DNA from 2 places in the Microbacterium sp. K41 genome. Region 2 is predicted to be linked to the other one. Evidence: predicted binding sites of a transcription regulator. Region 2 holds the regulator's gene; the other holds the start of a gene.
The links. The regulator LexA, encoded in region 2, represses DNA repair genes until DNA is damaged. The targets are predictions, from matches to a motif close to TCGAACANNTGTTCGA.
Positions count from the first base shown of each region.

Region 1: DW309_RS12910 (HNH endonuclease signature motif containing protein) is a predicted target of LexA. The motif match lies at 3,825-3,840, and genes of this name have one in related genera.

Region 1 covers NZ_SSDO01000414.1:4,810-10,068, reverse strand. Annotated here, with positions in the region: gene DW309_RS12925 (energy-coupling factor transporter transmembrane component T) at 1-731, shown strand, start outside; gene DW309_RS12920 (siderophore-interacting protein) at 742-1,617, shown strand; gene DW309_RS12915 (ECF transporter S component) at 1,769-2,341, shown strand; gene DW309_RS12910 (HNH endonuclease signature motif containing protein) at 2,423-3,793, opposite strand; gene DW309_RS12905 (HIT family protein) at 3,986-4,489, shown strand; gene DW309_RS12900 (carbohydrate ABC transporter permease) at 4,596-5,259, opposite strand, start outside.
Region 2 covers NZ_SSDO01000476.1:4,231-9,489, reverse strand. Annotated here, with positions in the region: gene DW309_RS15850 (histidinol-phosphate transaminase) at 1-1,016, opposite strand, end outside; gene DW309_RS15845 (LysM peptidoglycan-binding domain-containing protein) at 1,051-1,419, opposite strand; gene lexA (transcriptional repressor LexA) at 1,708-2,400, shown strand; gene metE (5-methyltetrahydropteroyltriglutamate--homocysteine S-methyltransferase) at 2,456-4,768, opposite strand; gene DW309_RS15830 (methylenetetrahydrofolate reductase) at 4,791-5,259, opposite strand, start outside.

The sequences.
Region 1 (5,259 bases), on a different contig from region 2:
GGTTCGCGCCCGGGATGGTGCTGCTCGTGTTCGTGCGCGATCTCGCAACGCCCGCCGCGTTCCTCGCGCTCGCGTACGTGCTGATCCTGTCCGGAGCCAGGGTCACCGGGCGGCTGCTCGCGCTGCTGCTGCTCGGCCTGCCGTTGGGGATGCTCGCGGTCACCGTCGGGTTCTCGCTGTGGGTCGATGCCGCACGGGTCGACGGCACCCCGGCGCTGCTCTCGGTGGGCGACTGGAGGCTGTACAGCGGCGCGCTCACGATCGGTGCGGCCACCGCGCTGCGGTTGGGGGCGATCGTCGCGCTGGCGCTGGTGGGCGGCCTCACCACCAGCGGCTCCGACCTGGTGCGGGCGAGCGTGCAGCAGCTGCGGGTGCCGTACCGCATCGGGTACACGGCTCTGGCGGCGTTCCGCTTCGTGCCGCGGTTCGGGCACGAGCTGGCGGTGATCCGCGCGGCGCACCGGGTGCGCGGCTATCACGGCGGGCGCGGTCCTCTCTCCCGCATCGCCCGGGGCTGGGGGTACATCGTGCCGCTGCTCGCCGGGGCCATCCGGCATGCCGAGCGCGTGGCCCTGGCGATGGATTCCCGGGCGTTCGGCGCGCATCCGACGCGGACCGAGCGGCACCTGGTGCCGTTCCGCGTGCGCGACACCGTGTTCACCGTGGCGATGCTCCTCACCTCGGCGGCGATCTTCCTCGTCTTCTTCCCCTGGCAGCTCCCCCTCTCCTGAAAGGCACTCCATGGCATTCAGCAAGATGGTCAAGCCCGAGACGACCGAACTCCTGCACCTCACCGTGCTGCGCTCTGAACGGCTCTCGTCGCACTGGATCCGTGTGACGCTCGGCGCCGGTGAGATCGACCGGTTCCGCCCGATGGGGTACGACCAGTGGTTCCGGCTGTTCCTGCCCATCGGCGGCGAGGCCGGTCTCGACCGGGTGCCGGCGAAGGCGAACAAGATGTTCGGCTATCTCAAGTTCCTGCGCATCCCCGACGGCGAGCGGCCCGTGATGCGCAACTACACGGTGCGCGCCTTCCGGACGGCGACCTCCGAGGCGGGGGCGGAGATCGACGTGGACTTCGTGTTGCACGGTTCTGCGGCCGACGGCACGGCGGGCCCGGCTTCGCGGTGGGCGGAGACCTGCGAGCCCGGCGAGCACGTGCTCATCATCGACGAGGGCCTCACGTTCAACCCGCAGCGGGGGACCGATCGCGTGGTGCTCGTCGGCGATGAGACCGCGCTGCCCGCAATCGCCGGGATCTCCGCCTCGCTGCCGGCGCACGCCACCGGTACCGCGATCGTCGAGGTGCCGGCCGAGGACGACGCCCTGGACTTCCCGCGCCCTCCGGGGCTCGACGTGGTCTGGATCGTGCGCCCCCACGACGCGGCGCCCGGTGCTCTCGCCCTGGAGGCGCTGGGCCGGAGCGAGCTTCCGAGCGCGCCCTTCCACGCCTATGCGGCCGGGGAGCAGTCGCTGGCCTCCGGTGCCCGCAGGCTCCTCGTCGGCGAGCGCGGCGTGGACAAGAACGCCGTGAGCTTCTGCGGGTATTGGAAGGTCGGCGCGGCGTCGCCCGCGTCGAAGGCCGCCCGCGAGGCCGCGTCGGAACCCCTCGCATGAGCGCTCAGGATACGGCCGACGGCGCACCCGATCACGCGAAAGCGCCGGAAACTACGGACGGCGCACCCGATCACACGAGCGCGCCGGAAGCTACGGATGGCGGACCCGATCACACGAACGCGCCGGAACCCGCGAACCTCGGTACCCTCGCATGAGCGCGCCGGACGGCGGGGTATCCGGCAGACGACGGCGCTTCCGGTTCCCGACGGCGCTGCTGCTGACGTGCGCCGCGCTGGGCGTGGCCGGCGGGCTGCTGCTCGCTCCCGCGAACTGGGTGTCGACGATCCTGTTCCCGGGGCTGCCATTCGTGAGCGTCGCTCTCGCCGGCCTGTGGCTGCTGCCGTCGGTGATCGCCCTGCGCCTGCTGCGCGCACCGCTCGTGGGTCTGCTGGTCGGGTTGCTGGCCGGGCTCGTGATCGTGCCGTTCTCCGGGTACGGCTTCGGCAGTGTGGCGACGAACCTGTGGTGGGCGGCCTTCACCGAGCTGCCGTTCCTGTTCGTGATGTGGCGCTACTGGGGCACGTGGCTGCACTACGTCGGCGCCGTGGTGGTGGGGGTCGTGTATCCCCTGCTCGCGTGGGCGTCGTTCGACCTGGGCGGTTTCACCCTTCCGGTGCAGCTGCTCTTCTTCGCGATCACACTCGCGAGCTGTGTCGCCGCCACCGCCCTCGGCATCCTGATCGCTGATCGCCTGCGCGCCGCCGGAGTCGGCCGCAGCCGCTGACCGGCTCGCGTCGCGCATCCCACGGCGTCGAAGCGTCGAAGCGTCGTGCCCACGGAGCCCACCCCACCACCCGACCACCCGTCAGGCGGCGATGTCGAAGCGGGCCCGCCCACCGAGCCGAGGCGTGCGTGCGGGGTCGATGTACCGCGGAGGCACGAACCACACCCTCGCCATCCCGCCGCCGCTACCACCGCCACCACTGGCGCGTTCTCCGCTGTCGATGTGGATGTCCCACCCGTTGTCGTGGATTCGATGGTGACACGTCTCGCACAGCAGCACCCCGTTGGACAGATCCGTCGGCCCGCGGTCGCGCGACCACCACCGGATGTGATGCGCCTTCGTCATCTCCGGCGGCAACCCGCACATCGCACACCCCCCGTCTCGCTCCACCAGCGCCAGCCGCTGCGCCCGGGTGAACAACCGCTTCTCCCGCCCCCAGTCCAACACCTCACTGCCCCCGCCGAGCACACACGGGATCACCCCGCCGCCCGCCGCCATCCGCCGCACCGCCCCGACGCTCACCGGCTGATCGATCCCGTCCACCTGCGCCGCCCCCGACCCGGCCTCCAGATCCCCCAGACCCACCCGCACCACCACCGTCGCCCCGGCCAGCGGCAACCGCGCCGCACACCCGAGCACGTGCCCCGCGAACGCCGCCAACGCATCCGCCTGGATCATCGGCACCGTACGACGGTCCGCATCCGGCGCACCCGCATCCGGCGCCTCCTGACGCGCCGCGAACGCTGCCGACACGAACCCCCGGATCGCCGCCACCACCGGCGCCGCCGTCTCCGCATCCAGCACCGCGTTCAGATGCACCATCCCGTCACGCTCGAACAGCGTCAACGACCGACGCGACCGCTGCTCCTCCGCCCGCGGCTCCACCCCATCCGGATCGACCCACGCCTCCGCCCGCACCACCAACCGCCGCACCTCATCCACCGACAACCCCGCCGCCTGCTCCACCAGCACCCGCTCGGCCTCCGCCACCCGAGCAGCACCCACGGCCACGCGGCACCGGTCGAGCATCGCGACGATCAGCGCGGCCGCCGGCGCACCGAGCGCACCCGCAGCCAACGCCTCCCGCACGGACGGGTACTTCGCCGGCAGTCGCTGCCCCAGGAGGTCGGCGCGCGGGGCCGTGGCCTCGCCCACCGCCACCAGTCGCGCCGCCTCTCCCGTCGAGACTCCGGTCGTCGCGGCGATCAGCCTCGCCGGGTTCCGATAGCCCTGCTGCTTCGCCAGGCTGCCGGCTCCGAGCTCAGGCCGCGACTCCCTCGCGATGCCCGCTCCCACCGACACGTGCACCGCGTCGAGGCGTCTCCGCAGCACGCCGATCGCGTCGTTCACCGCGATCAACTGCTCGCGGTTCAGGTCCATCGGATCGCCCGCGCCACCCCACGCGGCGTCGAGGCGGGACATCGCCTCGTGCAAACCGGAGAGTGTGGACATGCCCCGATTCTACCGTCGACGGCGGCGAGTTTCGTATCTTTGTTCGAATCGAGAACCGGGATTTCGGACTGGCGAGAAGGCCACCGACGCCCTCCACGAACCGCACGGTGGCGCCCGACGGAACGAGCTCGCAGACCACGCCCTCGCGACCCGATCGTCCCCGCCGGAGCACCCGTCGATAGCATCGGCGGCATGGACTGGCGTGACGACCGCATCCGCTCCGCCGCGCGGGGAGAGAACCCGACGCTGCTCGCCGAACTGCCCGGCGGCTACGCGGTGATCGGCGATGTGCAGTTCCTCCCCGGCTACTGCGTGCTGCTCGGCACGGATCCGGAGGCCACCGCGCTGGCGGACCTGCCGCGGGAGGAACGGGTACGGTTCCTCGCCGCCGTCGACCTCCTCGCCACGGCCGTGGAGTACGCCTGCCGAGAGGTCGATCCGGCGTTCCGTCGCATCAACATCGACATCCTCGGCAACACCGACGCCTTCGTCCACGCCCACATCTGGCCCCGCTACGAGCGGGAAGCGCCCGACCTGAAGTCCCGGCCCGTCTGGCGCTACGACCCCTCGAACTGGCACGACGCCGCCACCCGCCTCGGCCCGCAGCACGACGATCTCCGGGCCCGCATCACGGCCCACCTCCGACGCCTCGCCGCCGCCGACTCGATCTCGATCGCGCGCCGCCCCGCCCCCTGACGCGATCCATCCCCCGCTCCGCCCCTGTCGCGGCCTCACAGACGCACCCCGGACCACCCCGCCCGGCACGTCTCCGACCCCGCACTCGGACCATCGCGTCCTCGGGCTACTTCACACTCCCCTGCGTCAGCCCGCCGACGAGCCACTTCTGCAGAAACAGCGCGAGCAGGTAGATCGGGATGAGGCCGGCGAGGCTGGCGGCGGCCATCTGCCCGAACATCACCTCGCGGCCGCCCTGCATGAGCGCGATGCCGACCGGGAGGGTCTGCGAGTCGATGCTCTGCGTGAGCAGCAGCGGGATGAGGAAGTCGTTGTACGCGAGGATGAACACGATGATCGACACGGCCACGATGCCGGGCGCGGTGAGCGGGAGGATGACCGCCCACAGGGTGCGCAGCGGTCCGCAGCCGTCGATCTGCGCGGCCTCGTCGACCTCGAACGGGATCGCGCGGAAGAACCCGTCGAGCAGCCACACGGCGACCGGGGTGAGCAGCAGGCCCTCCACGATGCCGAGCCCGATCACGGAGTCCATCAGCCCGGCGGTGCGCACCAGCACGAACAGCGGGATGATCGCGACGATCGGCGGGGCGACGTAGGCGGAGACGATCAGCCCGAGGGTCTGCTTCCCGCCCGCGCGGAGCCGCGCCATGGCGTAGTTGGCGGGGATCGAGACGACGAGCGACACCAGCACCGCCACGAGCGCGGCACCGAGGGAGTTGCGCAGGTAGGTGAGGATGGGCCAGTTCTCGAACGCGCCCACCCAGTTCTCG
Region 2 (5,259 bases):
TGGCCGGGGATGCCGACGTCGCGCACGAGCACGCCGCGGTCGTACAACTGCCGCCACGTGGCCTGCGGGTCGGCCACGCCACCGAACAGCACGAAGTTCGACCAGGACTCGTGGGGCGTGTACCCCAGTGCCTCCAGCGTCGCTGTGATGCGGTCGCGCTGCTCGACGATCTCCTCGACCATGCCGAGCATCACGTCGGCGTTGCGCAGCGCCGCCACCGCCGCGGCCTGCGTGAGCGCGCTCAGGTGGTACGGCAGCCGCACGAGGCGGAGCGCGTCGATGAACGCGGGGTCTGCGGCCAGGTAGCCGACGCGCGCTCCGGCGAACGCGAAGGCCTTGCTCATGGTGCGCGACACAGCGAGCCGCGGACGGCCGTCGAGGAGCGTGAGCGCGGACGGCGCGTCGTGCGGTGCGAACTCCTGATACGCCTCGTCGACGATCACCACGCCGCGCGCGGCCTCGTAGACCGCCGCGACGACGTCGAGCCCGAGCGGCGTACCGGTGGGGTTGTTGGGCGAGCACAGGATCACCACGTCGGGGTCGGCGGCGCTCACCTGTTCCGCGGCTTCCTCCGGGGTGATCGAGTAGTCGGGGTGCCGGGTGCCGGCGACCCATGACGCACCCGTGCCCTGCGCGATCAGCGGATACATCGAGTAGGTCGGAGCGAAGCCGAACGCCGTCCGCCCCGGTCCGCCGAACGCCTGCAGGATGTGCTGCAGCACCTCGTTCGAGCCGTTGCCCGCCCAGATCTGCTCGGCCGTGAGCCCGTGACCGAGGTAGTCCGCGAACGCCTCCCGCAGCGTGGTGAACTCCCGGTCGGGATAGCGGTTGACGTCGCGGATCGCCACGGCGATGTCGTCGAGGATGTCACTGGCGACCTCGTCAGGAACGGGATGCGTGTTCTCGTTGACGTTGAGGGCGATCGGTAGCGGTGCCTGCGGTGCGCCGTACGGAGTGAGTCCGCGCAGATCGTCGCGCAGCGGGAGATCGTTGAGGGAGAGGGTCACCCTATCCATGTTAAGAGGACGAGGCGGCACCGACGGCCATGCGTCACTCCGCGTACTGCGCCGGGATCGCGAGCTCCTGACCGATCTGGATCTCTCCGCCGCGGAGCAGGTTCATGCGGCTGATGTCGCCGATCACGTCGCGCGGGTCGGCCTCGGGAGCGATCGAGCCGGCGATCGACCAGAGGGTGTCACCGGGCATGACCGTGATGGTCTCGACGGCAGCCACGGGCTTGTCGGCACCGGAGGCGATGGCGCTGCCGCCGCTGATCGCCGCGAAGGCGATGCCGACGGCGAGCGGGACGGACGCGACCGCGAGCAGCACACCGCGACCGCGAGCCGTGAGCCGGAGCCGCGTGGCCGGACGGGCCATGGCGGAGATCGCGGTCGCGGTGCTGAGGCTGATGGTGCTCATGTCTGCTCCTTCACTGTCCCGGCGCCGCGAGGGCCCGGGGAGGTTGGCGTAGCGTTCGCATCCGCGACTCGGCCGGGAGCCGTGAATGCGAAGCTACGTTCCGAAGATATCTTCGAGTTCGAACATCTGTCAAGCTGTCTTCGAAACCCTGTCCACGAATCGTCCGACACGCTCGAACAGATCTTCCAGATCGGCGCGATTCTCGGATACGGTTTCGACAAGGACACCCCACCACGGGCCACCGACATTCGAAGAGCGACGTCGGATCTCACGCACTGAAGGAGCATCATGAGCGAGACCACAGCCCCGGAGTCGGAGGCGCCGCGGACCCGCCGTCGCAAGAGCCTCAGCCCCAAGCAGATGGCGATCCTGGAGGTCATCCAGGCCGCCATCGCCCAGAACGGCTACCCGCCGAGCATGCGCGAGATCGGCGACGCCGTCGGGCTCAAGTCGCTCTCCAGCGTCACGCACCAGCTCGGCCAGCTGGAGCTGAGCGGCTACCTGCGTCGAGACCCGGGCAAGACGCGGGCCATGGAGGTGCTGATCGACCTGCCCGGCACCGGCTCCGGCGCCGAGAACCCGGCCGATGTCACGACTCCCGTCGGCGACGCCGCGCTCGTGCCCCTCGTCGGCCGCATCGCCGCCGGCGTGCCCATCACCGCGGACCAGCAGGTCGAGGAGATCTTCCCGCTCCCCCGGCAGCTCGTCGGCAAGGGCGACCTGTTCATGCTCAAGGTCTCCGGCGAGTCGATGATCGACGCCGCCATCTGCGACGGCGACTGGGTCGTCGTCCGCTCGCAGCACGACGCCGAGAACGGCGAGATCGTCGCGGCGATGCTCGACGGCGAGGCCACCGTCAAGGTGCTCCGTCGCCGCGATGGACACACGTGGCTGCTGCCGCGGAACACCGCCTTCGAGCCCATCCTCGGCGACGAGGCCGTGGTGCTCGGCAAGGTCGTCGCGGTGCTGCGAGCCGTCTGACCCGGACACGACGAAGGCCCTCCCCGATCGCTCGGAGAGGGCCTTCGTCACATCATCAGACCGAGGCGCCCACCTCGGCGCGCACGCGGCGCGTGGCCTCGACGATGTTCCGCAGCGACGCGGTGGTCTCCTCGTAGCCGCGGGTCTTGAGGCCGCAGTCCGGGTTGACCCAGAGCTGCCGCGTGGGGATCTCCTCCACGGCGCGACGCAGCAGGGACTCCACCTCCTCCACCGCGGGAACCCGCGGGGAGTGGATGTCGTAGACGCCGGGGCCGATGCCGTGGTCGAACCCGGCCTCGGCGATGTCCGCGACGACCTCCATCCGGCTGCGGGCGGCCTCGATGGACGTGACGTCGGCGTCCAGCGCGCGGATCGCGTCGATCACGACACCGAACTCCGAGTAGCAGAGGTGCGTGTGCACCTGCGTGCCCGGTGCTGCCCCACCGGTCGCCAGACGGAACGACGCCACCGACCAGTCCAGGTAGGACGGCTGATCGGCCTTCTTCAGCGGCAGCAGCTCGCGCAGGGCCGGCTCGTCGACCTGGATCACGGCGATGCCCGCAGCCTCGAGGTCGGCGATCTCCTCGCGCAGCGCCAGGGCGACCTGGTTCGCGGTCTCCCCCAGCGGCTGGTCGTCGCGCACGAACGACCACGCGAGGATCGTCACCGGCCCCGTGAGCATGCCCTTGAGGTGCTTCGCGGTGAGCGACTGCGCGTATCCGGACCAGTCGACCGTGATCGGTGCCGGCCGGGAGACGTCGCCCCACAGGATCGACGGGCGTGTGGCGCGGGAGCCGTACGACTGCACCCACCCGTGCTCCGTGACCGCGAAGCCGTCGAGGTTCTCGGCGAAGTACTGCACCATGTCGTTGCGCTCCGGCTCCCCGTGCACCAGCACGTCGAGTCCGAGGTCCTCCTGCAGCGACACGACCGCGGCGATCTCCCGGCGCAGGAAGTCGTCGTAGTCGTCGCGGGGGATCTCACCGCGCGTGAACCGTGCCCGTGCGCGACGGATGTCGGCGGTCTGCGGGAACGACCCGATCGTCGTCAGGGGCAGGACCGGGAGGCCGAGCGCCTCCTGCGCACTCTCCCGCTCCTCGTAGGACACCCGAGAGAAGTCGGCGTCGACCAGCGCCCGCTCGCGCACCGCGCCGTCGCGCACGCCGGGCGCATCCAGCCGGTCGCGCAGGGCCGCCGAGGCCTCGTCGAGCTCGGCGGCGATCGCCTCGGGACCCTGCGACAGCCCGCGGGCCAGCACGCCGACCTGCTGCACCTTCTGATCGGCGAACGCCAGCCACGACACCAGGCGGGGGTCGAGCGAGGTCTCGTCGGCGACGTCGTGCGGCACGTGCAGCAGCGAGGTCGAGGTGGAGGCCGACACGGCCGCGGCCCCCAGGTCGCGCAGACGCTCGAGCGTGGCGAACGCCGCGGCCAGGTCGCCCCGCCAGATGTTGTGCCCGTCGATCACGCCGCCGACGAGCGTCTTGTCCGCGAGACCCTCCGCCGCGGACGGCACAGCGCCACGGACCAGGTCGACCGCGATCGCCTCGACGGGCGCGGCCGCGAGGACCGGGAACACGGCGTCGAGCGCCGCGTACGGGGCGGCGACGAGGATCGACGGACGGTCCTCCGCTCCCCCGAGCACGGCGAGTGCACGTTCGGCCGCGGTCGCCAGGGCGGCGGTGTCGGCGGGGAGCGACTCGCTCACGAGCGCCGGCTCGTCGAGCTGCACCCAGGTCGCTCCCGCGGCCCGGAGGCGGGCGAGCAGCTCCCGGTACACGGGGAGCACGTCGTCCAGGCGCGACAGCGGATCGAAGCCCTCGGGGGCGTCGTCCGAGGCCTTCGCGAGCGCCAGCAGGGTGACCGGGCCGACCACGACCGGGCGGGTCGTGAAGCCTGCGGCAGCGGCCTCTGCGACCTCGCGCACGAGCCGGTCGCTGGACAGCGAGAACACCGTCTCCGGACCGATCTCCGGCACGAGGTAGTGGTAGTTCGAGTCGAACCACTTCGTCATCTCCAGCGGCGCGCGCTCCCCCTCGCCCCGCGCGATCGTGAAGTACGCCGGGAGGCCGACCGTGCCGTCGGCGGCGCGCAGGTGCTCGAAGCGCGAGGGGATCGCGCCCACGGTCACCGCGGCGTCGAGCACCTGGTCGTAGAACGAGAAGGACTCCGGGATCGCGGAGTCGTCCCGGCCGAGGCCGAGCGCGGCGAGCCGCTCTCGGGTGGCGGCGCGCAGCTCGGCGGCCGTGCGCTCCAGCTCCTGCTCGTCGATGCGGCCCGCCCAGAACGCCTCGACGGCCTTCTTGAGCTCGCGGCGACGGCCGATGCGGGGGTAGCCGAGGATGGTTCCCTCGGGAAATGCGGTCATGGTGTTTCCTTTCGGCGGGGGTCTAACGGCGCAGAGCCGGGAGGATGCCGGCTTCGGCGAGGACGGTGAGGACGGTCTCGTGCTGGTTGAAGGCGTAGAGGTGCACGCCGGGGGCGCCGCCGGCCACGACCTGCGCGGCCAGGCGCGCGGCCCAGGCGATGCCGATCTCGCGGCGCCCCTCGGCGGTCGGCTCCACGTCGAGGGCGATGGAGAGCTCTCCGGGCAGCTCCTCTCCCGTGAGCTCCAGCACGCGGGAAAGCCGAGCGGGCGAGGTGATGGGCATGATGCCGGGCAGGATCGGGATGGTCACCCCGGCCGCGCGGGCACGCTCCACGAAGGCCAGGTAGTCGTCGGCGTGGAAGAACAGCTGCGTGATCGCGAACGTCGCACCGGCGGCCTGCTTCGCGAGCAGGGCCTCCACGTCCTGCGTGCGGTGGGTCGCCCGCGGGTGGCCCTTCGGGAACGCGGCCACCGCGATGTTCACCCTCCGC